DNA from 2 places in the Pseudomonas sp. KH_040 genome. Region 2 is predicted to be linked to the other one. Evidence: predicted binding sites of a transcription regulator. Region 2 holds the regulator's gene; the other holds the start of a gene.
What was found. The regulator sigma-54, encoded in region 2, starts transcription at its own class of promoters, with help from an activator protein. The targets are predictions, from matches to a motif close to ANTGGCATNNANNTTGCTNT.

Region 1: a site for sigma-54 is predicted at 7,996-8,015, ahead of glnA (type I glutamate--ammonia ligase). Genes of this name have one in related genera too.

What each region holds. Positions count from the first base shown of each region.
Region 1 covers NZ_CM174487.1:376,087-391,537, reverse strand. Annotated here, with positions in the region: gene AC3IUF_RS01765 (DUF2339 domain-containing protein) at 1-247, opposite strand, end outside; gene AC3IUF_RS01760 (glycogen/starch/alpha-glucan phosphorylase) at 415-2,865, opposite strand; gene AC3IUF_RS01755 (YkgJ family cysteine cluster protein) at 3,125-3,562, shown strand; gene AC3IUF_RS01750 (hypothetical protein) at 3,752-4,279, shown strand; gene typA (translational GTPase TypA) at 4,367-6,187, opposite strand; gene thiI (tRNA uracil 4-sulfurtransferase ThiI) at 6,327-7,781, opposite strand; gene glnA (type I glutamate--ammonia ligase) at 8,111-9,517, shown strand; gene AC3IUF_RS01730 (DUF4124 domain-containing protein) at 9,807-10,319, shown strand; gene AC3IUF_RS01725 (DUF4124 domain-containing protein) at 10,316-10,939, shown strand; gene glnL (nitrogen regulation protein NR(II)) at 11,171-12,256, shown strand; gene ntrC (nitrogen regulation protein NR(I)) at 12,253-13,689, shown strand; gene AC3IUF_RS01710 (leucine-rich repeat domain-containing protein) at 14,186-15,451, opposite strand, start outside.
Region 2 covers NZ_CM174487.1:1,027,122-1,042,572, forward strand. Annotated here, with positions in the region: gene AC3IUF_RS04395 (class II fumarate hydratase) at 1-213, shown strand, start outside; gene AC3IUF_RS04400 (DUF2753 family protein) at 244-684, shown strand; gene AC3IUF_RS04405 (superoxide dismutase) at 686-1,297, shown strand; gene AC3IUF_RS04410 (ZIP family metal transporter) at 1,328-2,221, shown strand; gene AC3IUF_RS04415 (HPr family phosphocarrier protein) at 2,316-2,591, opposite strand; gene rapZ (RNase adapter RapZ) at 2,607-3,464, opposite strand; gene ptsN (PTS IIA-like nitrogen regulatory protein PtsN) at 3,467-3,931, opposite strand; gene hpf (ribosome hibernation-promoting factor, HPF/YfiA family) at 3,944-4,252, opposite strand; gene AC3IUF_RS04435 (RNA polymerase factor sigma-54) at 4,326-5,819, opposite strand; gene lptB (LPS export ABC transporter ATP-binding protein) at 6,007-6,732, opposite strand; gene lptA (lipopolysaccharide transport periplasmic protein LptA) at 6,732-7,277, opposite strand; gene lptC (LPS export ABC transporter periplasmic protein LptC) at 7,264-7,836, opposite strand; gene AC3IUF_RS04455 (KdsC family phosphatase) at 7,845-8,369, opposite strand; gene AC3IUF_RS04460 (KpsF/GutQ family sugar-phosphate isomerase) at 8,369-9,343, opposite strand; gene AC3IUF_RS04465 (ATP-binding cassette domain-containing protein) at 9,619-10,428, shown strand; gene mlaE (lipid asymmetry maintenance ABC transporter permease subunit MlaE) at 10,428-11,225, shown strand; gene mlaD (outer membrane lipid asymmetry maintenance protein MlaD) at 11,225-11,692, shown strand; gene AC3IUF_RS04480 (MlaC/ttg2D family ABC transporter substrate-binding protein) at 11,704-12,351, shown strand; gene AC3IUF_RS04485 (STAS domain-containing protein) at 12,348-12,653, shown strand; gene AC3IUF_RS04490 (BolA family protein) at 12,769-13,008, shown strand; gene murA (UDP-N-acetylglucosamine 1-carboxyvinyltransferase) at 13,031-14,296, shown strand; gene hisG (ATP phosphoribosyltransferase) at 14,421-15,056, shown strand; gene hisD (histidinol dehydrogenase) at 15,181-15,451, shown strand, end outside.

The DNA.
Region 1 (15,451 bases), 650 kb from region 2:
AAGTCGGTGGCGGCGCAGCATGAAGGGGCACGCCTTCGAGCAGAAACAGGCGCTGTTCGACACCCTGCAAAGCAACCTTCGCCTGCTCAAGTTGCTGCTGTTGCGCCGCCGCCAGCGAGCCAAGCCGAGCGATGCGGATCGTCTGCCCGATTGCCAGCCCCAACAACGCGCCCAACAGCGCGTCACTGAACGACTCGTCGAGCAGCCAGCCGAGCATCAGCCCGATCAACATGAACATCCATTGCATGGTCGATATCCCTAAGCGCAAAGGCCAATCCGGGAAGATTAGCGCAGCCTGACCCAAAAAGATCGCAGCCTTCGGCAGCTCCTACAGGGTTATGCGAACACCTGTGTAGAAGCTGCCGAAGGCTGCGATCTTTTCCGGCACGCGATTATATCGAGCCGAACGGAAAGTTACTCCAGCGCTTTCCAGATATCCGTGGCGTACTCGCGAATCGTCCGATCCGAGGAGAACCAGCCCATCCGCGCCGTGTTGAGCACCGCTGAACGCCACCAGTTGTTGGAATCGTGCCAATGCGCTTCAACGCGTTTCTGCGCTTCCCAGTAGGAGTCGAAGTCAGCGCAGACCAGGAAGCGGTCGTAATCCACCAGCGAATCGATCAGCCCGGTATAACGCGAGGTGTCATCCGGCGAGAACACCCCGCCGCGAATCGCTTGCAGCACATCGTTCAGACGATGGGACGCGGCGATGTCCGGCACTGCGCTGAACTCGTGGTTCTGTTTGCGCGCTTCGACCTGCTGGGCGCTGAGGCCGAAGATGAACATGTGTTCGGCACCGATGCGTTCGCACATTTCCACGTTTGCACCGTCCAGCGTGCCGATGGTCAGCGCGCCGTTGAGGCCGAACTTCATGTTACTGGTGCCTGACGCCTCGAAGCCTGCGGTGGAAATCTGCTCGGACAAGTCCGCCGCCGGAATAATGCTCTCCGCCAGGCTGACGTTGTAGTTGGGCAGGAACACCACTTTCAGCAAGCCGCGCACGGTCGGATCGTTGTTCACCACCCGGGCGATGTCGTTGGTCAGCTTGATGATCAGTTTGGCCTGGTGATAACTCGCCGCCGCCTTGCCGGCGAAGATTTTCACCCGTGGCACCCAGTCGACTTCCGGCTCGGCGCGAATCGCCTGATACAGCGCCACGGTGTGCATCAGGTTGAGCAACTGGCGTTTGTATTCGTGGATCCGTTTGACCTGCACGTCGAACATCGCCGCCGGATTGACCGCAATACCCAGCCGTTCGTGAATCAGATAGGCCAGGGCTTTTTTGCTGTGCAGCCGCTGCTCGGCAAAAGCTTTGCGGAACGCGGTTTTTTCGGCGAACGGCTCAAGATCGAGCAGACGCTCTTCGGGGTTATCCAATAGATCCGGGCCGAGCGCATCGACCAGCATCGAAGTCAGTTCCGAGTTGGCCTGATACAGCCAGCGGCGGAAGGTAATGCCGTTGGTTTTGTTGTTGATCCGCTCCGGGTAGAGCTTGTGCAGTTCGGCGAATACGGTTTTGCGCATCAGTTGCGTGTGCAAGCCAGACACGCCATTGACGCTGTGCGAACCGAGGAAAGCGAGGTTGCCCATGCGTACCCGGCGACCGTTGTCTTCTTCGATCAGCGACACCGCGCGCAGCACGTCGAAATCGTGAATGCCTTTGGCCCGCAGCGCGTCGATGTGCTGGGCGTTGATCAGGTAAATGATCTGCATGTGCCGTGGCAGCATGCGTTCCATCAAGCCCACAGGCCAAGTTTCCAGTGCTTCAGGCAGCAGCGTGTGGTTGGTGTATGACAGCGTGTCGACGGTCACTTGCCACGCGGCATCCCACGCCACGTCGTAGACGTCGACCAGTTGGCGCATCAGTTCGGCAACGGCAATCGAAGGGTGCGTATCGTTGAGCTGGATCGCCGCATGATCGCCCAAGGTCAGCACCGAGGTGTGCATGTTGCGGTGACGGCGCAGCAAATCCTGCAAGGAAGCAGCGACAAAGAAGTATTCCTGGCGCAGGCGCAGCTCCTGCCCTGCTTCAGTGCTGTCCGCCGGGTAGAGCACGCGGGAGATACTTTCCGCGCGGGCAACCTCGGCGACGGCACCCAAGTGGTCACCGGCGTTGAAACGCTCCAGGTGCAAATCTTCCATGGCGCGCGCACGCCACAGCCGCAAAGTGTTGACGCTCGCCCCGCGCCAGCCCACCACTGGCGTGTCGTAAGCAATGGCGCGGACGGTTTCCGCCGGCGACCAGACTTGTTTGGACTTGCCGGAAATGTCGGTGACGGTTTCAACGCTGCCGCCGAAGCCGATGGAGTACACGACTTCTGGCCGTTCGAACTCCCACGGGTTACCGAAATCCAGCCAGTGCTCGGTCTGCTCCTGCTGCCAGCCATCGACAATCGCCTGGCGGAACAAGCCGTGTTCATAACGAATGCCATAACCGTGGCCGGCAATGCCGAGGGTCGACATGCTTTCCATGAAGCACGCCGCCAGACGCCCGAGGCCGCCATTGCCGAGCGCTGCATCGGGCTCCAGCAAACGGATGCGCTCCAGATCGACACCGAGTTCGGTCAATGCTTCACGGGCGACGTCGAGCAGACCAAGGTTGCTCAGGCTGTCATAGAGCAAGCGGCCGATAAGAAATTCCAGCGAGAGGTAATACACCCGTTTCTGACCTTTGCGGTAGATCTGCCGGGTGTGGTCCATCCAGTGTTCGACCATGTGATCACGCGCCGCCAACGCAATGGCTTCGAACCAGTCATGGTCGAAGGCGTGATCGGGGTCTTTGCCCACCGCATAGGTGAGCTTGGTCAGGACGGCGTCGCGGAATGCGGCCACCTCTGCTTCGCGAACTAGTGGTTCTTGAGTCATCAATAGGACCTCGAGCGAGCGGGAATTGTCTGAGCCTAGACGGTCTGACCGACGGTGAGGGCTCTGGTTCGGCAGTATTTCCTGAGACGGTGAGATAGCCCGGCATTACCTTGGCGAGTGAGCTAATGAATGCAGGGGCCGTGCCGAATTGTCCGGCAATGTGCCTGTATGCAGAAAAAATCTGGCGAAAGGTTGTTCAAAAATCCACCAGTCCCGGTATGATCGCGCGCCCTGATGCACACACGCCTGGTAACTCCCGATGATGAAGCCCAACCTGATTGCCGCCGCCGAGATCGACCGTCTCGATACGTGGGCGAAATACTCAGCCCCAATGTGCGGTTCCTGCGTGTCCAGCTGCTGCACGCTGCCGGTCGAGGTGAAGATCAAGGATCTGGTGCGCATCGGTGTGGTCGACGAGTTCGAACTGGGCGATCCGCCGAAGAACATCGCCAAGCGCCTGCAAAAGGAAGGCCTGGTCGAACGCTTCAACCAGAAGTCCGGCATCTTCACCTTGCAGCGCATGAGCAACAACGATTGCTACTACCTGGATCGTAAGAGCCGCTTGTGCACCATTTATGACAAGCGCCCGGATACCTGCCGCAATCACCCGAAGATCGGGCCGCGGCCTGGGTATTGCGCGTACAAGCCAAAGGAAGTGGTGCGCGAGCAGAATTTCCGGGCGATCGAGCGGTTCTGACCCAACCCCGGAGTTGGCCAAAGGCGAGCTCCGTACTGAAAGTGCCATCCGTAGATTGTTCTTACAGGAACGGGTAACTCGACCATACCCGCTTGTCGCAATTTCCTATGCTTTATCAAGCATTCACCCGACAGAAAGTATCTCTCCCCAACACTAGTGTGGAGCATCACTCCCTCAGAGAAGATGCTCATGCGTTATTTAAAAGTGACAGCCCAGGATCGTAGCGGTAACGGCAAAGCCGATGCCGTGCAGCTGCACTTCCACAATGGCTCTGCCAACCTCGTCCACGAAGCTTTTGCACTGGATATGTCCGCCGATGGCTGCATTGAGTTCGGCTTCGCGGGTGATATCAACAGCGACGGACTGCAGAATTTTCAGGATCAGTTGCTACTCACGGCCTTTGCCGAGGTCTTCCTGCAGCTCAACTGGTTCAATGCCGGCGATAACTGGGAGCGCTATCTGAAAATTGGCGCAACCGACCATCATCAGGACGGCACACCCAATGTGGTCACGCTTCAATTCAGTGAAGACGATGGCGAGCTCGGCAAACCCATCAAGATCCGACGCGCAGCCGCGTACGATGGTGACAATGACGGCAGCCTCGACTCCTTCACTAACTCCGATGTGAACGGCGATGGCATAGCCAACAAAGCGGACAAGGCTGTACTGCGCAAGATCGCGGAAACCTTCCTCGCGTTTCGCTGGTTCGACGCTTGATTTGCCCATTGCTTCGCTGTTGATCGCAGACAAACAAAAACGCCCCCGGTCTCGCGACCGGGGGCGTTTTTTCAAGCGCGGGCTAAATTACGCCTTGGCTTTCTTGGCAGCGCGGGTACGCTCGCTTTCGTCCAGGATCTTCTTGCGAAGACGGATGGACTTAGGAGTAACTTCGCACAGCTCGTCTTCCTGGATGTATTCCAGAGCCTGTTCCAGGGTGAAGCGAACAGGTGGTACCAGAGCGATGGTTTCGTCTTTACCCGAAGCACGCATGTTGTCGAGCTTCTTGCCTTTGGTTGGGTTTACACCCAGGTCGTTGTCGCGGCTGTTCTGACCAACGATTTGACCGTTGTAGATCTCCTGGCCGTGTTCTACGAACAGCTTGCCACGAGCCTGCAGGGTTTCCAGCGAGTAGGTCAGTGCCTTACCGGTTTCAACCGAAACCAGAACGCCGTTCTGACGGCCGGACATGTGGCCCGACTTCACTGGAGCGTAACGGTCGAAGATCGAGGTCAGGATGCCAGCACCGTTGGTCAGGGTCAGGAACTGGTTACGGAAACCGATCAGACCGCGAGCAGGGATGTTGTATTCCAGACGAACACGGCCCTTGCCATCCGGCACCATGTTGCTCAGGTCGCCCTTACGCAGACCCATCTCTTCCATGACCTTGCCCTGCGATTCTTCAGGGATGTCGATGGTTACGTTTTCGAACGGTTCCTGCTTCACGCCGTCAACTTCACGGATGATCACTTCAGGACGGCCCAGGGCCAGCTCGAAGCCTTCGCGACGCATGGTTTCGATCAGTACCGAGAGGTGCAGCTCACCACGGCCGGAAACCTTGAACTTGTCAGCCGAGTCGCCTTCTTCAACGCGCAGTGCAACGTTGTACAGCAGCTCTTTGTCCAGACGATCCTTGATGTTACGGGAGGTCACGAACTTGCCTTCTTTACCGCAGAATGGCGAGTCGTTTACCTGGAAGGTCATGGAAACGGTTGGCTCGTCAACGGTCAGCGGCTTCATCGCCTCGACGGTGTTGATATCGCACAGAGTGTCGGAGATGAACAGCTCGTCGAAGCCGCTGATGCAGACGATGTCGCCGGCTGCTGCTTCTTCAACGTCAATGCGGTGCAGACCGTGGTGACCCATCAGCTTCAGGATACGACCGTTGCGGCGCTTGCCGTCGGCGCTGATAGCGACAACCGGGGTGTTCGGCTTGACGCGACCACGAGCGATACGGCCAACACCGATAACACCCAGGAAGCTGTTGTAGTCCAGAGCGGAGATCTGCATCTGGAACGGACCGTCACGGTCAACGGCCGGAGGCGGAACGTGGTCGACTACCGCTTGGTACAGCGGGGTCATGTCTTCCGCCATGGCGGTGTGATCCAGACCGGCAATACCGTTCAGGGCCGAAGCGTAAACAACCTGGAAGTCCAGTTGTTCTTCGGTAGCACCGAGGTTGTCGAACAGGTCGAAGATCTGATCCAGAACCCAGTCCGGACGCGCGCCTGGACGGTCAACCTTGTTGATTACCACGATTGGACGCAGGCCGGCTTCGAAAGCCTTCTTGGTCACGAAACGGGTTTGCGGCATAGGGCCGTCTTGAGCGTCAACCAGCAGCAGAACGGAGTCAACCATCGACATTACGCGTTCAACTTCGCCGCCGAAGTCGGCGTGGCCCGGGGTGTCCACGATGTTGATGTGGTAGCCGTTCCAGTTGATGGCGGTGTTTTTCGCCAGAATGGTAATACCGCGCTCTTTTTCCTGGTCGTTGGAGTCCATCACGCGCTCGTCGTTGAGCTCGTTGCGCTCCAGGGTGCCGGATTGACGCAGGAGTTTGTCTACCAGGGTGGTTTTACCATGGTCAACGTGGGCGATGATGGCGATGTTGCGTAGATTTTCGATCACTTGTGTATCTCGATCAGAGGATTCGGTTTGCTGACAAGTCTTGGCAGCGATTAGCAGTAGTGTCCGGCATGGCCGTTACAGCTTGACGGCGGTGTCGGGGGGCCGGTGACGCAGGCCACAGGCAAACAGCCCCGGGCACTTAGCTCGGTCGATAAACGCGCACATTGGCATGCCCCTCACTGAGCAAATGGTGAGCATGCAGGCGACTCATCACGCCTTTGTCGCAATACAGCAGGTACTGGCGAGTCGGATCCAGCTCCTTGAAACGAGCGTTCACTGCGTAGAACGGCATCGTCTGTACTTCTACGCCAGCGAGTTCCAGCGGCTCATCCTCGGCGGCATCCGGGTGACGGATGTCGATCACGATCTGGCCGGCCAGTGCTTCGCTGACTTCTTCAATCTGTACGTCCTGGCCCAATTCGTCGATCACCCGATCGATCGGCACCAGTTTGGCGTTTTCGAGCGCACGCTCGAGGACTGCCATGTCGAATTCTTTCTCTTCGTGTTCAACACGACCGCGTTTGGCGGCGGTTTTCGGATTGACCGAAATGACCCCGCAGTATTCCGGCATGTGCCGGGCGAAATCGGCAGTGCCGATCTCGTTGGCCGTGTCGATGATGTCCTGCTTGTGCGCCACGATCAGCGGACGCAGGACCAGTTTGTCGGTCACGCAGTCGATCACCGACAGGTTCGGCAGCGTCTGGCTCGACACCTGGGAGATCGCCTCGCCGGTGACCAGCGCCTCGATCTGCAGGCGGTCGGCGATATTGGAGGCCGCGCGCAACATCATACGCTTCAATACGACGCCCATATGACTGTTATCGACTTTGCCGAGAATTTCGCCCAGCACTTCTTCGAACGGAACACTGACAAATAGCACGCGTTGCGAGCTGCCGTACTTCTTCCAGATGAAATGCGCGACTTCCATCACGCCCAATTCATGGGCACGCCCGCCCAGATTGAAGAAGCAGAAGTGCGTCATCAGGCCGCGACGAATGATCTGGTAGGCCGCAACGGTCGAGTCAAAGCCGCCGGACATCAATACCAGCGTCTGCTCAAGGGCGCCGAGCGGGTAACCGCCGATGCCGTTGTGCTGGCTGTGAATCACAAACAACCGTTTGTCGCGAACTTCGATGCGGACTTCGATTTCCGGCGCTTTCAGGTCGATCCCGGCAGCACCGCACTCACGGCGCAGCTTGCTGCCGACGTATTTTTCGACATCCATCGAGCTGAATGCGTGCTTGCCGGCACGCTTGCAACGCACCGAGAAAATCTTCCCGGCCAGTGCATCGCCGTAGTGCTGTTTGCACTTCTCGGTGATGTCGTCGAAGTCGCCCAGCGGGTACTCGTCGATCTGCAGAAAGTGCGCGATGCCCGGCATGCAGGTCAGGCGCTCGCCCATCTCTTTCAAGGCTTTGGGATCGGTAACGCGGGTTTCCAGTTCGAGATTGTCCCACACACCGTTCACCACCACGGCCGGGTCCAGGTCGCGGAGCACGGTGCGGATGTTCTTGGCCAGCTGGCGGATGAATTTCGTCCGGACAGGTCGGCTTTTGATGGTGATCTCGGGGAAGACTTTTACGATTAGTTTCATGAAAACAGCGCGCGAACGGCCAGCCGAAAAAGGGGGGCGCGGATTATAGCGGAAATTGCTCAAGGTTTAACCAGTTAATGTGCAGAAGGTTTTGCATGCACCAAAACGGGTCATTTTCGATTTATGACGCTACATTAAAGGGCGAGATTTTCCGCATTGAGACGCTTTGCACCTTTATAAGCGTGAATTTGGGGCAAAAAACCCATGCTGGGGCACTGGCATGCAATTTGCTCCCTTGTGAGGCAGGTTGCCTTGGCAGAGTATTCGCGCCGGCATCACCCAAATTCTAAGGGCATCCACTACTAAGCCCGAAGCCACCCGGAGGACATATGTCGAAGACGGTTCAACTCATCAAAGATCATGACGTCAAGTGGATTGATCTGCGCTTCACGGACACCAAAGGCACTCAGCACCACGTGACCATGCCGGCTCGCGATGCGCTGGATGAAGACTTCTTCGAAGTCGGCAAAATGTTCGACGGTTCCTCCATCGCTGGCTGGAAAGGAATCGAAGCCTCCGACATGATCCTGATGCCGGTTGACGAAACTGCCGTACTCGACCCGTTCACCGAAGACGCCACCCTGATCCTGGTGTGCGACATCATCGAACCTTCGAGCATGCAAGGCTACGACCGCGACCCACGTGCGATCGCCAAGCGTGCCGAAGAACACCTGAAAGCCACCGGTATCGGTGACACCGTGTTCGCCGGTCCTGAGCCTGAGTTCTTCATCTTTGACTCGGTGAAATTCAAGTCGGACATCTCCGGCTCGATGTTCAAGATCTACTCCGAGCAAGGTTCGTGGATGTCCGACCAGGACATCGAAGGCGGCAACAAGGGTCACCGTCCAGGCGTCAAAGGTGGCTACTTCCCGGTTCCGCCGTTCGACCACGACCACGAAATCCGTACCTCCATGTGCAACGCACTGGAAGAAATGGGCCTGACCGTCGAAGTTCACCACCACGAAGTGGCGACTGCCGGCCAGAACGAAATCGGCGTCAAGTTCAACACCCTGGTGAAGAAAGCCGACGAAACCCAAACCCTGAAGTATGTTGTGCACAACGTTGCTGACGCTTACGGTCGCACCGCGACCTTCATGCCGAAGCCACTGTACGGCGACAACGGTTCGGGCATGCACGTGCACATGTCGATCTGGAAAGACGGCAAGAACACCTTCGCCGGTGAAGGTTATGCCGGCCTGTCCGATACCGCTCTGTACTTCATCGGCGGCATCATCAAGCACGGTAAGGCCCTGAACGGCTTCACCAACCCGGCGACCAACTCGTACAAGCGTCTGGTTCCAGGCTTCGAAGCTCCAGTGATGCTGGCCTACTCGGCTCGCAACCGTTCCGCTTCGATCCGTATTCCTTACGTGTCGAGCCCGAAAGCCCGCCGTATCGAAGCCCGCTTCCCGGATCCGGCTGCCAACCCGTACCTGGCCTTCGCAGCGCTGCTGATGGCCGGTCTGGACGGTATCCAGAACAAGATCCACCCAGGCGACGCTGCTGACAAAAACCTGTACGACCTGCCGCCTGAAGAGGCGAAAGAGATCCCGCAAGTTTGCGGCAGCTTGAAAGAAGCCCTGGAAGAGCTGGACAAGGGCCGCGCGTTCCTGACCAAGGGCGGCGTATTCTCCGACGACTTCATCGACGCTTACATCGCGCTGAAATCGGAAGAAGAAATCAAGGTTCGCACCTTCGTACACCCACTGGAATATGAGCTGTACTACAGCTGCTGATCCGGTAGCGCCGCGTTTTTCGGCGTGACAAAAAGAGGCCTCCTTCGGGAGGCCTTTTTTATTGCCTGCCATTTATGACGTGATGCTGATCATTCCCACGCTCCGCGTGGGAATGCAGCCCGTGACGCTACGCGTCACTGGACGCGGAGCGTCCCTTGAGGCGTACCCACGCAGAGCGTGGGAACGATCAATTGTGGTGTATGAATGATCTCTGGATGTGTGCAGGGTTGGGCCAACCGCCACACCTGTCCTATGCTGCACCCCATCGCTTTCAATCCCGGTCGGTTTCATGGGTCGCATCTTTCTCTACATACTGCTGCTGATCGCCCTGCCCGCTGTCGCACAGATCTACAAGTACACTGACGCCAACGGCAACACGGTCTATAGCGATCATTCGCCGGACGGCGTAAAGGCGCAGCCCGTGGAGTTGCCGCCGCTCAACCGTGTCGAGCCGCAGGCGCCCAGCGCACCACCCGCGCCCGAAACCGACAACCGTGAACCTGCGCCCAACGCCTATGACATTCTTGAACTCGCCGGACTGCCCACCGAAGAAGCATTGCGCGCCAACAACGGCACCTTCACCGTCAATGTGCTGATCAAGCCGCGCCTTCGACCGCCCCATCAATTAAGGCTGGTATTGGACGATGAGCCTTACGGTCAGCCGAGCAACGTGCCAATCCTGCAACTGGTAAACGTAGATCGCGGCGAACATCGTTTAGCGGTGCAGGTGATTGACGGGCAAACGGTCATCCAGCAGAGCCCGCCAGTACCTCTCAGCGTACAGCGGGTACACAAGCCATGATCCGCGCAAGCTTGTTCGTCGTGCTGGCGCTGCTGATGCTGCAAGCCTCAGCAGAGGTCTTCACCTATACCGATGCTCAGGGCAATCGCGTCTACACCGATCAACCGCGCAGCAACGCCAAGCGCGTACCGATCGCGACCAGCAATCGCATGTCGGCCAACCCCGGCGCCGCTGCGCCGATCACCACCGCAAAAAAATCCCCGGAACAACCACCGTTCCACTACGACATGCTGCGCATTCTGGTGCCCGAACCCGATGCCACAATTCGCAGCAGTGCCGGCGAGATCATCGTCAGCGTCACCAGCGAACCCGGCCTGCAAAAAGGTCATCGCTATCGGCTGTTGCTGGATGGGCAGGCCACTGGCGAACCCGGCCTGACGCCGGTTTTTCCTCTGAGTAACATCGACCGTGGCAGCCACAACCTTTCGGTGGAAATCCTCGACGCCGAAGGGCGAACGGTCGAACGCACCGCCAACCAGCCGTTCCACATGCTGCGCATCTCTCTCGCGCAGAAACGTCAGGTCAAACCCTGCGTCGCCGACGACTACGGCGTACGTCCGGAATGTCCGCTGAAAGACAAACCGCCAGAGCCGAAAAATCCCTTCCTGCGTTTCTTCTAACGCCATTCAGCTTTGCGCACTATATTGGTGCAATAGTCTGCGCCATACCCAGATCTCAACCCATTTTGGTTCGAAAGTACCCGCAAAGGCCGGCCGAATGCCACGCAAACGAGCGTCAAACGCCTGTTTCAGGCGTTGAACGCTTCTTTTCAGAGCCTTGGTTTGGTTTTTGCATTTTCCGTTCACCGACGCTTGTTATTTGCGCACGCTCCGCCCCCAAAAGAGGCTCCGATGACTATTAGCGACGCAATCCACCGTTTGCTGCTCGACAACCTGACCACCGCCACCATCCTGCTCGACGCCGAATTGCGCCTCGAGTACATGAACCCGGCGGCGGAGATGCTGCTCGCCATCAGCGGGCAGCGTAGCCATGGGCAATTCATCAGCGAGCTGTTCACCGAATCCACCGAGGCGCTGAATTCGTTGCGCCAAGCGGTAGAGCAGGCGCACCCGTTTACCAAACGCGAAGCGATGCTCACCGCCCTCACCGGCCAGACCTTGACCGTGGATTACGCGGTGACGCCGATCCTCAGCAACGGCGCGACCATGCTCCTGCTGGAGGTTCATCCGCGTGACCGCTTGCTGCGGATCACCAAGGAAGAGGCGCAGCTGTCCAAGCAGGAAACCAGCAAGATGCTGGTGCGCGGTCTCGCCCATGAAATCAAGAATCCGCTCGGCGGTATCCGTGGCGCCGCGCAACTGCTGGCCCGCGAGCTACCGGAAGACAGCCTGCGCGATTACACCAACGTGATCATTGAAGAGGCCGACCGCCTGCGCAATCTGGTGGACCGCATGCTCGGCTCGAACAAGCTGCCGTCGCTGGCCATGTGCAACGTCCACGAAGTGCTGGAGCGCGTTTGCCAACTGGTTGAAGCCGAAAGTCAGGGCTGCATCACCTTGGTGCGCGATTACGACCCAAGCATTCCCGACGTATTGATCGACCGCGAGCAAATGATTCAGGCGGTGTTGAACATCGTGCGCAACGCGATGCAGGCGATCAGCAGCCAGAACGAACTGCGTCTGGGCCGCATCAGTCTGCGCACCCGAACCATGCGCCAGTTCACCATCGGCCACGTCCGCCATCGTCTGGTGACCAAGATCGAGATCATCGACAACGGTCCGGGGATCCCGGCGGAACTTCAGGAAACCATTTTCTTTCCCATGGTCAGCGGTCGCCCGGACGGTACCGGGCTGGGCCTGGCCATTACCCAGAACATCATCAGCCAGCACCAGGGCCTGATCGAGTGTGACAGCCATCCAGGCCACACCACCTTCTCGATCTTTCTGCCACTGGAACAAGGAGCCACATCGACATGAGCCGTAGTGAAACCGTGTGGATCGTCGATGACGACCGTTCTATCCGTTGGGTGCTGGAAAAGGCCTTGCAGCAGGAAGGCATGACCACCCAGAGCTTCGACAGCGCCGATGGCGTGATGAGTCGCTTGGCCCGTCAGCAGCCGGACGTGATCATTTCCGACATTCGCATGCCCGGTGCCAGCGGTCTGGATCTGCTGGCGCGGATTCGCGAACAGCACCCACGGTTGCCGGTCATCATCATGACCGCTCACTCCGATCTGGACAGCGCTGTCGCCTCGTATCAGGGCGGCGCGTTCGAGTATCTGCCAAAGCCGTTCGACGTTGATGAGGCCGTGTCGCTGGTCAAGCGTGCCAATCAGCATGCGCAAGAACAGCAAGGCCTGGAAGTCGTGCCTGCTTTGACCCGCACCCCGGAAATCATCGGCGAAGCGCCGGCGATGCAGGAAGTGTTTCGCGCCATCGGGCGCTTGAGCCACTCCAACATCACCGTGCTGATCAATGGCGAATCCGGCACCGGCAAAGAACTGGTCGCCCACGCCCTGCACCGCCACAGCCCGCGTGCGGCCTCGCCGTTCATTGCGCTGAACATGGCGGCGATCCCCAAGGATCTGATGGAGTCCGAACTGTTCGGCCATGAAAAAGGCGCGTTCACCGGCGCGGCGAATTTGCGTCGCGGGCGTTTCGAACAGGCTGACGGCGGCACGCTGTTTCTTGATGAAATCGGCGACATGCCGGCGGATACCCAGACCCGTCTGCTGCGGGTTCTGGCGGATGGCGAGTTCTATCGCGTGGGCGGGCATGTGCCGGTCAAGGTCGACGTGCGCATCATCGCCGCGACACACCAGAATCTGGAAACCCTGGTACACGCCGGGAAATTCCGTGAGGACTTGTTCCATCGCCTCAACGTGATCCGTATCCACATCCCGCGCCTGTCGGACCGTCGTGAAGACATCCCGACCCTGGCCAAGCATTTTCTCAGCCGTGCCGCGCAGGAATTGGCGGTCGAGCCGAAACTGCTGAAGAGCGAGACTGAGGAATACCTGAAAAACCTGCCGTGGGGCGGCAACGTGCGGCAGTTGGAAAACACCTGCCGCTGGATCACCGTGATGGCCTCCGGGCGCGAAGTACACATCAGCGACCTGCCGCCGGAGCTACTGAACCTGCCGCAGGACTCGGCGCCAGTGACCAATTGGGAGCAGGCGTTGCGTCAGTGGGCCGATCAGGCGCTGGCGCGCGGTCAGTCGAGCCTGCTCGACAGTGCGGTGCCGGCGTTTGAGCGAATCATGATCGAGACGGCCCTGAAGCACACCGCCGGGCGCCGGCGTGATGCCGCGGTTTTGCTCGGTTGGGGGCGCAATACCCTGACGCGCAAAATCAAGGAATTGGGCATGAAGGTCGATGGTGGCGATGATGATGAGGGGGATGAGGGTTAACGGTTTGTTCGCTTGAGGGCTGTTGTGAATTCAAAATCCAGCCCCTCATCGGAACGCCGTGCACCGCATCAATGCACAATGACCCGCGATCGCGCACAGCCGCATCGCCACATTCGCTTCTGAAACCACTGAAAAATCAACTACCCAAATGCACGAAAGCCCCGAATCCCGGGGCTTTCGTATTTCTGATCAGATTTTTTGTTTCAACACATTAAAACCTGGCACGCCCCCTGCAGTAACCCTTACAGGTGATTCGATTCACCACCCGTTTCGGGGACCTTGGTACAGGCAGGCCGGGGATTCCCCTCTTTACACCGGGCTCATACCGCAACGCGACGAGCCCACCCTTTTGGGATCCTTGGTACAGGCAGGCCGGGGGTTCCCTCTTTACACCGGACCGACGCTCACAGCGAAGTCCACCCGTTTTGGGAACCCTGATACAGGCAGGTCAGGGCTTCCCGCTTTTACACCAATCGCCGAGGTGTTCAGCCCGGCGTTAATTAAGCTTCGGACGTTTGGGTAAATGATGCAGGGGCTGATTTTGCCGCCCCGAGTCATATTCCCGTATTTGTGCTTCAAGCCTGTCGAGCATTTTTCCGGGGCTGGGTTCATTGAGCAGAATGTCCCTCATCCTTGCCTGTTCGCTTGGCTCAGCCTTCGTATAGGCATCCAGAAACCACCACACCCGCCGCTGCAAAAGCGGATGCTCGACGTGAAATTCAGGCGTACGACTCAGTTTCCGAATCCCATTGATCACGTCACTTGCTGCACCGCCGAAGCTGTCCCAGAGCTTCAGTTTTTCAGGTAATTCCAATGGCGGCACATTTCGCAGCCACAGGTTTGCCGACCGATCAGCACTTTCCTCTCCCAGCCAGATGTCGGCGCCTGTTTTTATACGCGCATGTATCAGACGCCGCAGGGAAGCCGGATCCGTGATGGGATTGCCGCTGAGACTGAAGCCCGCTCTGAGTTCGATGGATTCCGGGATCGCGGCAATTCGATTGTTCGCCAGATTCAACACTTTCCCGGGAATCTTATCGGTGATGCCGTCCGGAAACCTGTCCAACCTCATGTTGGAAAGATCCAGCTCCTGCAACGCAGTCATTGCTTTAAGTGAAGGTGCAACAGAAAACGCGTTGTCGCCCAGTCGCAATACCTCCAGCCTTGACGGCCCGTCGTCGGTATCAAGCCCGATAGGGATTCGGTGTATTCCGGAGCCTGTCAGGTCCAACACGCGCAACTCGGTCATCCCGGAGATGTCAGGATCCGTTAGTAAAACGACGCTCGGGTGTTGAAGAGACAACCGAGCGCGCAAGTCGTCGGGATAATGATTCAGCCTCGCCGCCTGTATTTTACCTAGCCTCAACACCTGCAGCCTGGTCATGCCCCTCAGCGAAAAGTCATCCTGAAAATCACAATCCTGCAGGTTCAACTCTCGTAAACGGGGGAGCCTCGCTAATTGCTCGGCAAAGCGCGAACCCAGATCGAATCTTGAGTAAGCATGCTCATACATAGAGGCATCGGAGGTACTTCTGGTGATCATCTGGCTTGTGACCGTCAGACTTTCAATGTTGGGAAATTGCGCAAAAAACACCTCAGGGTTCAGCGGCGCATGACCTCTTAACGTGAGAGAAACGACTGAGTTGAATTTCAATGAAAGCAGCTTATCGACTGGCCATAGCGTGAGATTGATATCCAGCTTGAAACCCGATAGCCGCCCATCGCTGTAGACCCGCTGATCAGGCTTACTTTTCCACTTGTA
Region 2 (15,451 bases):
GAGTCGCGCCTGAAAGAGGCGCTATCACGCAACCCGATTCTGGTCACCGCGCTCAACCCGATTATCGGTTACCAGAAAGCCGCCGAGATCGCCAAGCAGGCCTACAAGGAAGGCCGCGCGGTGATCGACGTCGCAATGGAACACACCGACCTGTCGCGCAGCCAACTGGAAGAGTTGCTCAACCCCGAGAAACTCACCGCCGGCGGCGTGTAAACCCTGCAACCGCTTTGGAGGAGGCTCACCATGGAGCACTGGAAACGCACGATCGAACGGGCCAATCGCTGCTTCATGCTGGGCGAATTGATCGACGCCCGTGAGGCTTATCTGCAAGCCCTGGCCCTGGCGCAAGTGTTATTCGAACGCTGGGCCGATGCCGACGAAGCGGTGGCGGCCTGCGTCATCTCCCATCACAACCTGGCGGATCTGCACTTGCGCCTGAACCAGCCGGAGGAGAGTGCCGAATACCTCTGCGCCATCCACCAACGGCTGTTGCAGACCATGCAGGACGAACGTCAGCGCCTTGCATTACGTGAAGCGGCGCTGCGCCAGAGCAGCAAGACCTACGTCGAGCTGCTGAATTTCATCAGTGAACACGGCGAATACCCGCGCACCCAGCGCCTGCTGCACCCGGATACCGGCAATGCGCGCCGCGCGCCTGTCCCACATCACCATGGAGTCCATTGAAATGGCTTTTACCTTGCCTGCCTTGCCTTACGCCTACGACGCCCTCGAGCCGCATATCGATGCGCAGACCATGGAGATTCACTACACCAAACATCACCAGACCTACATCAACAACCTCAACGCCGCCGTAGAAGGCACTGAATATGCGGAGTGGCCGGTAGAAAAACTGGTCGCCAGCGTTAAGGATCTGCCGGAAAAACTCCGTGCGGCCGTGATCAATCAGGGCGGCGGTCACGCCAACCACTCGCTGTTCTGGGAAGTGATGGTGCCGAGCGGCGGCGGTAAACCGGATGGCGCGCTGGCCAAGGCGATTGATGAGCAACTGGGTGGTCTCGACAGCTTCAAGGAAGCCTTCACCAAAGCCGCACTGACCCGATTCGGCAGCGGCTGGGCCTGGCTCAGTGTGACGCCCGAGAAAAAGCTGATCGTGGAGAGCAGCGGCAATCAGGACAGTCCGCTGATGAACGGCAACACGCCGATTCTCGGTCTCGACGTGTGGGAGCACGCCTATTACCTGCGTTATCAGAACCGTCGTCCGGAATACATCAGCGCGTTCTACAACGTGATCAATTGGCCTGAAGTTGCTGCGCGCTATCACGCCGCACTGGTTTAAGTCTTTTATAAAAACAATCCAAGGCTGACTATGGGCACTGAAACACTGGCGATCGGAAGTGGGCGTATGTTTCGCTACGCAGTGGGCTCGCTATTGCTGTTGGCGGGCATGACCTTGCTGGTTGCCCACGGACTGGAATGGCTGAATCTGGAACCGAGACTGTCACGGGCGCTTCAGGGCGGCGCGATCTGCGCCCTCGGCACGGCGCTTGGCGCTGTTCCGGTGCTGGTGATTCGGCGCATGCCGCAGGCACTCAGTGACACCTTGCTGGGATTTGGCGCGGGGGTGATGCTGGCGGCGACGGCGTTTTCGCTGATCGTGCCGGGCATTGCCGCCGCCGAAAATCTGGGTCTGACACCTTGGTCATCCAGCGGCCTGATTTGCTTCGGCATCATGCTCGGTGCATTCGGTCTGTATTTGGTTGATCGTCAGTTATCCGGAGCTTCGCCGGAAATGTTGGTCGGCACACCTGAGCATCCGGTAATTGCGCCGCGTATCTGGCTGTTCGTATTCGCCATCATTGCCCATAACATACCGGAAGGTATGGCCGTCGGCGTTTCCGCCGGCGGCGGCATGCCGGATGCGGACAGTCTGGCCATGGGCATCGCTTTGCAGGATGTACCGGAAGGTCTGGTGATTGCCTTGGTGCTGGCCGGGGCGGGGATGTCGCGGATCAAGGCGTTTCTGATCGGCGCGGCGTCTGGTCTGGTTGAACCGGTGTTTGCACTGTTGTGTGCCTGGCTGGTCAGTCTGGCGCAGGTGTTGTTGCCGTTAGGTCTGGCGCTCGCGGCAGGGGCGATGTTGCTGGTAGTGACTCACGAAGTGATTCCCGAGTCGCGACGCAATGGTCATGACAAGCTGGCCAGTCTTGGTTTGCTGATCGGGTTTTGTCTGATGATGGTGATGGATACGGCGTTGGGTTGAAGCAGAGCAAAAGATCGCAGGCTGCGGCAGTTCCTGCAGGGAACGCATTCCAGTGTAGGAGCTGCCGCAGGCTGCGATCTTTTGACTTTGGCTGTCAGCCGCCTTCGTCGAAGTAGTTGTAGATCAACGCCACCAGCGCATCCAGGGCTTCCTGTTCCTGATGCCCTTCAGTACTCAGATAGATTTTGGTGCCCTTGCCAGCCGCCAGCATCATCATCGCCATGATGCTTTTGCCATCAATCGTGGTCTCTGGTGTACGACCCACTCTGATCGTGCAATCCGGATACCGCCCGGCCACTCCAACAAACTTGGCCGATGCGCGGGCATGCAGGCCCAGCTTGTTGATGATTTCGATTTCCAGAGCAGGCATCGCGGTGTGAATCCTTTAAGTGAGGTCGCGGTGGCGAACCTGGACGTTCTTCAGGGTTTTCTGCAGGGCCTGACCCAGGCGTTCGGTCAGGTAGACGGAGCGGTGATGCCCGCCGGTGCAGCCAATGGCAATGGTGACGTAGGCGCGGTTGCTCGCAGCGAAGCGCGGCAGCCACTTGTGCAGGTAAGTGAAAATGTCCTGGAACATTTCTTCGACCTCTGGCTGCGCCGCAAGGTACTCAGCCACCGGCGCATCGAGACCTGATTGCGCGCGCAGTTCCGGCTTCCAGTACGGATTGGGCAGGCAGCGCACATCGAATACCAGATCCGCGTCGACCGGCATGCCGCGCTTGAAGCCGAAGGACTCGACCAGAAATGCGGTCCCCGGCTCCGGCTGGTTCAGCAGGCGCAGCTTGATGCTGTCGCGCAACTGATACAGGTTCAGATTGGTGGTGTTGATCTTCAGGTCCGCGAGGTCGGCAATCGGGCCGAGCAGGGCGGTTTCATCCTGGATCGCCTCGGCCAGCGAGCGGTTGGCGTTGCTCAGTGGATGGCGACGGCGAGTCTCGGAGAAACGCTTGAGCAGGGTTTCTTCGTCGGCGTCCAGATACAGAACGTCGCACTGGATGTGCTTTCCCCGGACATCTTCAAGCAGCTCCGGAAAGCGCGTCAGGTGGCTCGGCAGGTTGCGCGCATCGATGGACACGGCCACCAGCGGTTGCGCCAGCTCAGTGTGAATCAGCGCGCGTTCGGCCAGTTCCGGCAGCAAGCCTGCAGGAAGGTTGTCGATGCAGTAATAGCCATTGTCCTCAAGGACATCCAGAGCCGTACTTTTACCCGAGCCGGAACGGCCGCTGACGATGATCAAGCGCATGATTAATGCCCGTTCTGCTCGTCCAGGACAACCTGATACAAGGCTTCGTTGCTCGCGGCGCTGCGCAGTTTATCGCGCACGTCCTTGCGGTCGAGCATGCTGGCGATCTGACGCAGCAACTCCAGGTGCGCATCGGTGGCGGCTTCCGGGACCAGCAGTACGAACAGCAGGTCAACCGGAGCGCCATCAATGGCGTCGAAATCGATTGGCGTATCAAGGTGCATCAAGGCGCTGATAGGCGACTGGCAACCCTTGAGACGGCAGTGAGGAATGGCGATGCCGTTACCAAAACCGGTGGAGCCGAGTTTTTCACGGGCAATCAACGCCTCGAAGACATCTTGCATCTCCAGATCCGGCACTTCGCGGGCGATCAGGTTGGCAATTTGTTCGAGGGCTTTCTTTTTACTGCCGCCCGGCACGTTCACGAGGGAACGGCCGGGGGTCAGGATGGTTTCAAGTCGGATCATGGATTAGGGATGTTAACGACCGGTAGCGCCCTGAAGGAGGCTCTGGGTCTTTTCCTTATGCTTTTTGAGTTGGCGATCCAGCTTGTCGGTCAGTGAGTCGATCGCAGCATACATATCAGTATCTTCTGCGTTAGCGACCACTTCGCTGCCGGGTATATGCAAGGTGGCTTCAATTTTCTGCTTCAGCTTTTCGACGCACATCGTGACTTGCACGTTGGTGATCTTGTCGAAATGTCGCTCCAGTCGTTGGAGTTTTTCCTCGATGTAGGAACGCAGAGGTTGGGTCACTTCCAGTTGGTGTCCACTGATGTTGACTTGCATACAGCTTCTCCTTCGTTGCCAGTGCATAAAGCGGCAGGCCGAAAAGCCTGCCACTGGAACGCTGTAACGTGGCTTACATCAACCGCTTGCGTTCGCTCGAAGGCGCGATCCCGAGGGATTCGCGGTACTTGGCGACGGTGCGGCGAGCCACCTGAATGCCTTGTGCCTCCAGTAAACCAGCGATCTTGCTGTCACTCAACGGCTTTTTCTGATTTTCCGCTGCAACCAGTTTTTTGATGATCGCGCGGATCGCTGTGGACGAGCATTCGCCGCCTTCGGAGGTGCTGACGTGGCTGGAGAAAAAGTATTTCAACTCATAAATACCGCGCGGGGTATGCATGAATTTCTGTGTGGTCACCCGTGAAATCGTTGATTCGTGCATGCCGACCGCTTCGGCGATGTCATGCAGGACCAGCGGCTTCATGGCTTCGTCGCCGTACTCCAGAAAACCGCGCTGATGCTCGACGATCTGGGTGGCAACTTTCATCAGGGTTTCGTTGCGGCTCTGCAGGCTCTTGATGAACCAGCGGGCTTCCTGCAACTGATTGCGCATGAAGGTGTTGTCGGCGCTGGTGTCGGCGCGACGCACGAAACCGGCGTACTGGGCATTGACGCGCAGGCGTGGCACCGACTCCTGATTGAGCTCGACCAGCCAGCGTTCGTTGTCCTTGCGCACGATAACGTCAGGGACAACATATTCGGCTTCAGTCGACTCGATTTGCGAGCCTGGGCGCGGATTCAGGCTCTGCACCAGTTCGATGACCTGACGCAGTTCGTCTTCCTTGAGCTTCATGCGACGCATCAACTGGCTGTAGTCGCGGCCGCCGAGCAGGTCGATGTAATCGCTGACCAGACGCTTGGCTTCAGCCAGCCAAGGCGTCTTGGCTGGCAGCTGGCGCAATTGCAGCAGCAGGCATTCGCCGAGGTTGCGGGCGCCGATGCCGGCTGGTTCAAATTGTTGAATGCGGTGCAGGACGGCTTCGATTTCGTCCAGTTCGATGTCCAGTTCCGGATCGAACGCCTCGAGGATCTCTTCGAGGGTTTCATCCAGGTAGCCCTGATTGTTGATGCAATCGATCAGGGTGACGGCGATCAGGCGATCGGTGTCGGACATCGGTGCAAGGTTCAGTTGCCACAGCAGATGGCTTTGCAGGCTCTCGCCGACGGAGGTGCGTGTGGTGAAGTCCCACTCGTCATCGTCGCTGCTCGGCAGGCTGCTGGCACTGGTCTGGTAGACGTCTTCCCAAGCGGTGTCGACCGGAAGCTCGTTGGGGATGCGCTCGTTCCATTCGCCCTCCTCGAGGTTGTCCACCGTCGGGGCAGTTTCCTGATAGGACGGTTCCTGGATTTCGGTGGCGGGCTTCTGTTCGGCGTTGTCGGCCATGGGGTCGGAATTGTCGAAGTCGTCGCCTTCTTCCTGGCGTTCGAGCATCGGATTGGATTCCAGAGCCTCCTGGATTTCCTGTTGCAGATCCAGGGTCGACAATTGGAGCAGACGGATGGCCTGTTGCAGCTGCGGTGTCATCGTCAGCTGCTGGCCCATTCTCAAGACTAGCGATGGTTTCATGGCAGGGGCTTAACACCTTATTCGCCGGCGCTATGCGCCATCCACTACAGGGCGCCGAAGCGCCAAACTTAAGCAAATTATATGCCTGAAACTGAAGTGTTTGCCTAGAGCGCTGTAACAATTAAAGCGTATTAAATCCTGCTTGAATCGATACAGCGCCCGGGCGGCGCACCGGGCACTGTTGCGCTTACAGGCGGAACTCGTGGCCCAGATACACTTCCTTGACCAGATCGTTGGCCAGGATGGTTTCTGCATCGCCCTCGGCAATCAACTGACCGTCGTTGACGATGTAAGCGGTTTCGCAGATGTCCAGCGTCTCACGGACGTTGTGGTCGGTGATCAGTACACCAATGCCCTTGGCCTTGAGGTGGTGGATGATCTGCTTGATGTCGCCGACCGAAATCGGGTCGACACCGGCGAACGGTTCGTCGAGCAGGATGAATTTCGGTGCCGTTGCCAGCGCGCGAGCGATTTCCACACGGCGGCGTTCACCACCGGACAGGCTCATGCCGAGGTTGTCGCGGATGTGACTGATGTGGAATTCCTGCAGCAGGTTTTCCAGCTCTTTGCGACGGCCGGCCTTGTCGAGCTCCTGGCGGGTCTCGAGGATGGCCATGATGTTGTCGGCCACCGACAGTTTGCGGAAGATCGACGCTTCTTGCGGCAGATAGCCGATACCGGCCTTGGCACGACCGTGCATCGGCTGGTGGCTGACGTCCAGATCATCGATCAGCACGCGACCCTGATCGGCCTGTACCAGGCCGACGATCATGTAGAAGCAGGTCGTCTTGCCGGCGCCGTTCGGGCCGAGCAGGCCGACGATCTGGCCGCTGTCGATCGACAGGCTGACATCACGCACGACCTGGCGGCTTTTATAGGCCTTGGCCAGGTGCTGAGCTTTCAGAGTTGCCATTACTGGGTTTTCTCGTCGGTTTTCTTCTTCGGCTGGATCACCATGTCGATGCGCGGACGCGCCTCGGTGACCTTGCTGCCGGTAGCGCGACCGGCGCTGGCCAGTTTCTTCACGGTGTCATAGACGATTTTCTCGCCTTGCGTCGTGTTGTTGTCCTTATCGACAACCTTGGCCTTGTCGATCAGTACAACGCGGTTTTGCGCGGCGTGGTACTGGATCGTTACGCCCCAGCCCTGTACAGGCTTGGCATCACCTTGAGTCTGCAACTGTTCGAAGTAGGCGAGGTTGCCCACCGACGTCACGACATCGATATCGCCAGCCGGCGTACGGGTGATGGTCACCGTGTTGCCTTTAACGATCATCGAGCCTTGGGTGATGATCACATCACCTTTGTAGGTGGCGATGCCGTTCTTGTCATCCAGTTGGGCGTCGTCGGCCTGAATGCGGATAGGTTGCTGCTGATCGTTCGGCAGAGCCCAGGCGCTCACGCTTCCCAGTGCTGCGCCCAGACTGAGCAAAATAGGGAGGGTTTTAACGAGCCTCATACTGTCCTCTTACGTTCGATTGCAGGTGTATCCTGCTTTCCTTCAGGTACGCTTTCATTCCGACGCCAGTCGATACACCGCCAGCACCCTCGATTCTAACGGGTTGCTCGGTCTGCGCATATTCTTGCTGCGGGAACACGGTCATGCGGGTGCTGGTGATCAGAGTGCCGCGTTTTTTCTCATCGGTGCGCTGTACGCGTACCGAATCGATCAGTTCAACTTCGGTACCGCCCGAGTTCACTTCGCCGCGTTCGCTGGTTACGTGCCAAGGGAAGTCGGTGCCGCGATACATGTTCAGGTCCGGCTTTGTGACCAGGGTGACATCGGTAGCCTTGACGTGCTCGGCCTTGTCGGAGGTCATTTCATACTGCACTTTGCCGTCCGGCAGGTATTGCAGGGTGTGCGTGTTGGTTGCATACCAGTCGATAGGCGTTTCGACCGACGTCACCGGTGGCTTGTCGAGGAAGCGTTCCGGACTGATGTTCCAGTAGCCCACCGCGGCAAATATCGCCGCGATACAGCCGAACAGCAGGAAGTTGCGAAATTTTTTGCTAAACATGGTTTGGCTCACAGGTACGCGGCGTTGGCCGCATCGAGGCGGCCCTGGGCGCGCAGGATCAATTCGCAGAATTCGCGGGCGGCCCCTTCGCCACCACGGGCGCGGGTTACGCCATGGGCGTGTTCGCGGACGAAATCGGCGGCGTTGGCTACGGCCATGCCCAGACCAACACGGCGAATCACCGGCAGATCGGGCAGATCGTCACCGAGGTAAGCGACTTCTTCATAGCTTAGGCCCAGTTGCTCAAGCAGACCGTCGAGAACAACCAATTTGTCTTCGCGGCCCTGAAACAGGTGGGGAATCCCCAGGTTTTTCGCTCGACGTTCAACGACGGGTGTCTTGCGGCCGCTGATGATAGCGGTCTGCACGCCGGCGTTCATCAGCATTTTGATGCCTTGACCGTCGAGGGTGTTGAAGGTCTTGAACTCGCTGCCGTCTTCAAGGAAGTACAGGCGACCGTCGGTGAGAACGCCGTCGACGTCGAAAACCGCCAGTTTGATCGCTTTGCCGCGTTGCAGCAGATCGTTGCTCATTACATGACTCCTGCGCGCAGCAGATCGGAGAGGTTGAAGGCGCCGACCGGGCGATCTTCCTCGTCTACGACTACCAATGCGTTGATTCGGTGATCTTCCATGATTTTCAGGGCTTCGGCGGCCAGCATTTCCGGGCGGGCAGTCTTGCCGTGGGCCGTCATTACCTGGTCGATGGTGGCGCTGCGGATGTCGATGCTGCGATCCAGCGTGCGGCGCAAGTCGCCGTCGGTGAAGATCCCGGCGAGTTTACCGTCCGTTTCAAGGATAACGGTCATGCCCAGACCTTTACGGGTCATTTCCATCAATGCGTCTTTGAGCAGCGTGCCGCGTTGGACTTGCGGCAACTCTTGTCCGGCGTGCATGACGTTTTCCACTTTCAGCAGCAGGCGACGGCCGAGGGCGCCACCCGGGTGCGAGAAAGCGAAATCTTCGGCGGTGAAGCCGCGTGCTTCCAGCAGTGCCACGGCCAGCGCATCGCCCATGACCAGTGCTGCGGTCGTCGACGAGGTCGGTGCCAGGTTCAGCGGGCAGGCTTCGTGTTCGACGTGAACGTTGAGATTGACTTCGGCCGCCTTGGCCAGCGGCGATTGCGGGTTGCCGGTGACGCTGATCAACTGGATGCCCAGACGTTTGATCAACGGCAGCAAAGTCACGATTTCATTGGTCGAGCCGGAGTTCGACAGGGCCAGGATCACGTCGTCGCGGGTGATCATGCCCATGTCGCCATGGCTGGCCTCGGCCGGGTGCACGAAAAATGCAGGGGTGCCGGTGCTGGCCAGGGTCGCGGCAATCTTGTTGCCGATGTGCCCGGATTTGCCCATGCCAACCACGACCACACGGCCTTTACTGGCCAGAATCATCTCGCAAGCACGTACGAAATCGGCGTCGATATGGGGCAGCAAGCCTTGTACGGCTTCCACTTCGAGTTGGATGGTGCGTTGTGCCGATTGAATCAGGTCGCTGGATTGGCTCATGTCAGAAATCGTATAGCCCGATGAAAAGGCGGCGATTATAGCGGTTATGTTGCAAAGGCTCACGCAAGTTCGTCGTGCTTTGTCATTCCTCGTTACCAAAAGCCGGCAAAAGAGCCTGCGCACCTGTCATATCGCCGAACACAGGCTGGTACAAGCCTTGGGCGCTTAGCCTTTGCAGTGATATAGTTCGCCGCCAGTTCGGCCTGCCCGGGATGTACGTGCTTTTTAAGTAAAGACAGGCGTCCGAGTGAGAGGCTGCATCGCAAGGAGTTTAGATGAGTGCCGATAACGCCTACGCGGTCGAGCTGAAGGGAGTCTCCTTCAAGCGCGGTGCGCGCAGCATTTTCAATAACGTCGATATTCGCATCCCGCGCGGCAAGGTCACCGGCATCATGGGACCTTCCGGGTGTGGCAAGACCACGCTGCTGCGATTGATGGGTGCACAATTGCGCCCTGCCAGCGGCGAAGTCTGGGTCAACGGCCAGAACCTGCCTGCGCTTTCGCGCAGCGATCTGTTCGATGCGCGAAAGCACATGGGTGTGCTGTTTCAAAGCGGCGCGCTGTTCACCGATCTCGATGTGTTCGAGAACGTCGCTTTCCCACTGCGTGTTCATACCGATTTGCCGGAAGAAATGATCCGCGACATCGTCCTGCTCAAATTGCAGGCGGTCGGTCTGCGCGGTGCCATCGAATTGATGCCGGATGAGCTGTCCGGTGGCATGAAGCGCCGTGTCGCACTGGCGCGGGCGATTGCGCTCGATCCGCAGATCCTCATGTACGACGAACCGTTCGTCGGGCAGGATCCGATCGCCATGGGCGTGTTGGTCCGTCTGATCCGTCTGCTCAATGATGCTCTGGGGATCACCAGTATCGTGGTGTCCCACGATCTGGCTGAAACCGCGAGCATCGCTGACTATATCTATGTCGTCGGTGATGGTCAGGTGCTGGGTCAGGGTACGCCGGACGAGTTGATGAACTCGGACGAGCCGCGGATCCGCCAGTTCATGACCGGCGATCCCGATGGCCCGGTGCCGTACCATTTTCCAGCGACGGATTACCGCGCAGATCTTCTGGGGAAGCGCTGATGCGCAGAATTTCATTAATAGAACGCGTGCGCCGGTTCGGCGAGGCGGCGATCGACGCCGTCGCGGTGTTCGGTCGTGCGACGCTGTTTCTGTTTCATGCCTTGCTGGGGCGTGGCGGGATCAGCGGTGGCTTCAGCCTTCTGGTCAAGCAACTGCATTCAGTCGGCGTGATGTCGCTGGTGATCATCGTCGTTTCCGGGATCTTCATCGGCATGGTGCTGGCGCTGCAGGGCTTCAGCATTCTGTCGAGCTACGGTTCGGAACAGGCCGTGGGGCAGATGGTTGCGCTGACCCTGTTGCGTGAGCTCGGCCCGGTGGTGACAGCGCTGTTGTTCGCCGGTCGTGCCGGTTCGGCGTTGACGGCAGAGATCGGCAACATGAAGTCCACCGAACAGCTTTCCAGCCTGGAAATGATCGGCGTCGATCCGCTCAAGTACATCATTGCCCCGCGCCTGTGGGCCGGCTTCATTTCCCTGCCAGTGCTGGCGATGATATTCAGCGTGGTGGGCATCTGGGGCGGTTCGTGGGTGGCTGTCGACTGGCTGGGTGTGTATGAAGGCTCTTATTGGGCAAACATGCAGAACAGCGTGAATTTCACCAGTGACGTGCTCAATGGCGTGATCAAAAGTATTGTTTTCGCCTTTGTAGTGACCTGGATCGCCGTATTCCAAGGCTACGACTGTGAGCCCACTTCCGAGGGGATCAGCCGTGCCACCACCAAGACCGTGGTGTTTGCCTCGCTGGCAGTGCTCGGCCTGGACTTTATTCTGACCGCTTTGATGTTTGGAGATTTCTGATGCAAAACCGCACCCTGGAAATCGGTGTCGGCCTGTTCCTGCTGGCAGGGATCCTGGCTTTGTTGCTGCTTGCTTTGCGGGTCAGTGGTCTGTCTCCGACGTCGACCACCGACACCTATAAACTGTATGCCTACTTTGACAATATCGCCGGTTTGACGGTCAGAGCCAAAGTGACCATGGCCGGTGTGACCATCGGCAAGGTCACGGCAATCGATCTGGATCGCGACAGCTTCACCGGTCGGGTCACCCTGCAAGTGGATAAAAAGGTCGACAACCTGCCGACCGACTCCACAGCGTCTATCCTGACCGCTGGTCTGCTGGGCGAGAAGTACATCGGTATCAGCGTAGGCGGTGAAGACAAACCGCTGAAGGATGGCGGAACCATCCACGACACCCAGTCGTCACTGGTACTGGAAGACCTGATCGGTAAATTCCTGCTCAATACCGTTAGCAAAGACGCCAAATGAGGAGCTTTTGAATGATCTCTATCTTGCGACGCAGCCTGTTGGTGCTGTTGGCGGCCTTGCCGTTGATGGGTAACGCCGTGGCTGCTGCGACTTCGGCACATGATCTGGTTCAGGACACGACCACCCGGTTGCTGGCCGACCTGGCTGCCAACAAAGAGAAATACAAGCAGGATCCGACTGATTTCTACGCGGCGCTCAACACCATCGTCGGGCCGGTAGTGGATGCCGAAGGCATTTCCAAAAGCATCATGACGGTCAAGTATTCGCGCAAGGCCACGCCGGCGCAGATGCAGACCTTCCAGGAAAACTTCAAAAAAGGCCTGTTTCAGTTCTACGGTAACGCCTTGCTTGAGTACAACAATCAGGGCATCACCGTTGATCCTGCCAAGGACGAATCGGGCGATCGCACCAGCGTCAACATGACCGTCAAGGGCAGCAGCGGCGCGATCTATCCTGTGCAGTACACGCTCGAGAAGATCAACGGCGAGTGGAAACTGCGCAACGTGATCATCAACGGCATCAACATCGGCAAGCTGTTCCGTGATCAGTTCGCCGACGCGATGCAGCGCAATGGCAACGATCTGGACAAGACCATCAATGGTTGGGCCGGGGAAGTGGCCAAGGCCAAGGAAGCCACCGAAAAGAACCCCGCGCAATGAATGAGGCCGCAGTTCGTATGAGTGATGTCGACGAGCTTCTGCTCAGTGGCGTGCTGGACTATCGCACCGGTGCCGACCTGCGCAAGGAAGGCCAGGCGCTGATCAAGTCCAGCAAGGCTGCTTCGCTGGTGATCGATTGCTCGGCGGTGAAGAAGTCCAGCAGCGTCGGTTTGTCGTTGCTGCTGTGCTTCATGCGCGATGCGAATGCGGCCGGCAAGGCTGTCAGCATCCGTGCGATGCCCGAAGACATGCGCGAAATTGCTCAGGTCAGTGAACTGACCGAACTGTTGGCGCACCCCTGAACCCACATCTATAAAGAAGCCCCCCGTCAGAGTCCTGCCATGCGGGGTTCGCAGGCGCGGGGCTTTTTTGTATGATGTCCGACCCGTGCGCACAGGGCGCCGATTGAGGTTGAGCATGCAGGCCGTAGAAGTGAAGAGCTTCCTTGAAGGAAAGCTGCCCGGAACGTTGGTAGAAGTTGAGGGCGAAGGCTGCAATTTCCAGCTGAACGTGATTAGCGATGAACTGGCGGCGTTGAGCCCGGTGAAGCGTCAGCAGCAGATCTATGCCCATTTGAACCCATGGATCACCGATGGCAGCATCCATGCGGTCACTATGAAATTTTTCAGCAGCGCGGCCTGGGCCGAGCGCACCTGAGCCTAAGGGCGTCGAGATTCTTATGGATAAATTGATTATTACCGGTGGCGCTCGTCTTGATGGCGAGATCCGCATTTCCGGCGCAAAAAACTCTGCCCTGCCGATCCTGGCTGCCACCCTGCTGTGCGATGGCCCGGTGACCGTTGGCAACCTGCCGCACCTGCACGACATCACCACCATGATCGAGCTGTTCGGTCGCATGGGCATTGAGCCGGTGATCGACGAGAAGCTCAGCGTCGAAATCGACCCGCGCACCATCAAGACCCTGATCGCGCCGTACGAACTGGTGAAAACCATGCGTGCGTCGATCCTGGTACTGGGCCCGATGGTTGCCCGTTTCGGTGAAGCCGAAGTGGCACTGCCTGGCGGTTGCGCCATCGGTTCGCGTCCGGTCGACCTGCACATCCGTGGCCTCGAAGCCATGGGCGCGGTCATCGACGTCGAAGGCGGCTACATCAAGGCCAAGGCCCCTGAAGGTGGCCTGCGCGGTGCGCACTTCTTCTTCGACACCGTCAGCGTGACCGGTACCGAGAACATCATGATGGCCGCTGCTCTGGCCAAGGGCCGCAGCGTGTTGCAGAACGCCGCACGTGAACCTGAAGTGGTTGACCTGGCGAACTTCCTCAACGCCATGGGCGCCAAGGTTTCCGGCGCCGGTACCGACACCATCACCATCGATGGCGTCGAGCGTCTGGGTTCGGCTTTCTATAAAGTCATGCCTGACCGTATCGAGACCGGTACCTACCTTGTCGCTGCCGCTGTGACCGGCGGCCGCGTCAAGGTCAAGGACACCGATCCGACCATCCTCGAAGCCGTTCTGGAAAAACTCCGTGAAGCCGGCGCAGAAATCACCTGCGGTGAAGACTGGATCGAGCTGAACATGCACGGCAAGCGTCCGAAAGCAGTCAACGTGCGCACCGCGCCGTACCCTGCATTCCCGACCGACATGCAGGCGCAGTTCATCTCGCTCAACGCCATTGCCGAAGGCACCGGTGCGGTAATCGAGACGATCTTCGAAAACCGTTTCATGCACGTGTACGAGTTGCACCGCATGGGCGCCAAGATTCAGGTCGAAGGCAACACTGCCATCGTTACCGGTACTGAAGTCCTCAAGGGCGCGCCAGTAATGGCCACCGACCTGCGTGCTTCGGCCAGCCTGGTGATATCGGCACTGGTTGCCGAAGGTGACACGCTGATCGACCGCATCTACCACATCGACCGTGGTTACGAGTGCATCGAAGAAAAACTGCAGATGCTGGGCGCCAAGATCCGTCGCGTTCCGGGCTGATTGCTGCATTGGGACACAGGGACGTGTCCACTGATTTTAAGAGTCGAGCCGGTTTCCGGCTCGATGTGTGTCCGGCGCCGATTGCGACCGGACATGAGTACCTTGATAAGGACTGACGTTTCCCATGTTGACCATCGCACTGTCCAAGGGCCGCATCCTTGACGACACCCTGCCGCTTCTCGCCGAAGCGGGCATCGTGCCGACCGAGAATCCGGACAAGAGCCGCAAGCTGATCATCCCCACGACGCAAGACGACGTTCGTCTGCTGATCGTGCGTGCCACCGATGTGCCGACTTACGTCGAGCATGGCGCGGCTGACCTCGGCGTTGCCGGTAAAGACGTGTTGATGGAATACACCGGCCAGGGCCTCTACGAGCCACTGGATCTGCAGATCGCCCAGTGCAAGCTGATGACCGCCGGCAAGATCGGCGCGCCTGAGCCCAAGGGCCGTCTGCGCGTGGCGACCAAGTTCGTCAACGTCGCCAAGCGCTACTACGCCGAGCAGGGCCGTCAGGTCGACATCATCAAGCTGTACGGCTCGATGGAGCTGGCACCGCTGATCGGTCTCGCTGACAAGATCATCGACGTGGTCGACACCGGCAACACCCTGCGCGCCAACGGCCTGGAACCTCAGGAACTGATCGCCACGATCAGCTCGCGCCTGGTGGTCAACAAGGCTTCGATGAAAATGCAACACGCCCGAATCCAGGCGTTGATCGATACCCTGCGCAACGCAGTGGAATCGCGACACCGCGGCTGATTTACCTGCGCGACCCCAAGTCGCGCCGTCTATCCGCCTCATAGCCAGAATTCTCAGGTGCCCAAGCGGATCGAATGATAGTTTCGGGCGCCTGAGTTTTTGCCATTCCTATGAGGCTCTCGCTATGACCGCACCGACTGCAATTCGCCGACTCAACGCTGCTGACCCGGATTTCGCGCATCATCTGGATCATCTGCTGAGCTGGGAAAGTGTGTCTGACGACTCGGTCAATCAGCGCGTGCTGGACATCATCAAGGCTGTGCGCGAACGCGGTGACGCGGCGCTGGTCGAGTTCACCCAGAAGTTCGACGGCCTCGAAGTCGCTTCGATGGCCGATCTGATTCTGCCGCGTGAGCGCCTGGAACTGGCGCTCACGCGCATCACCGTGGCACAGC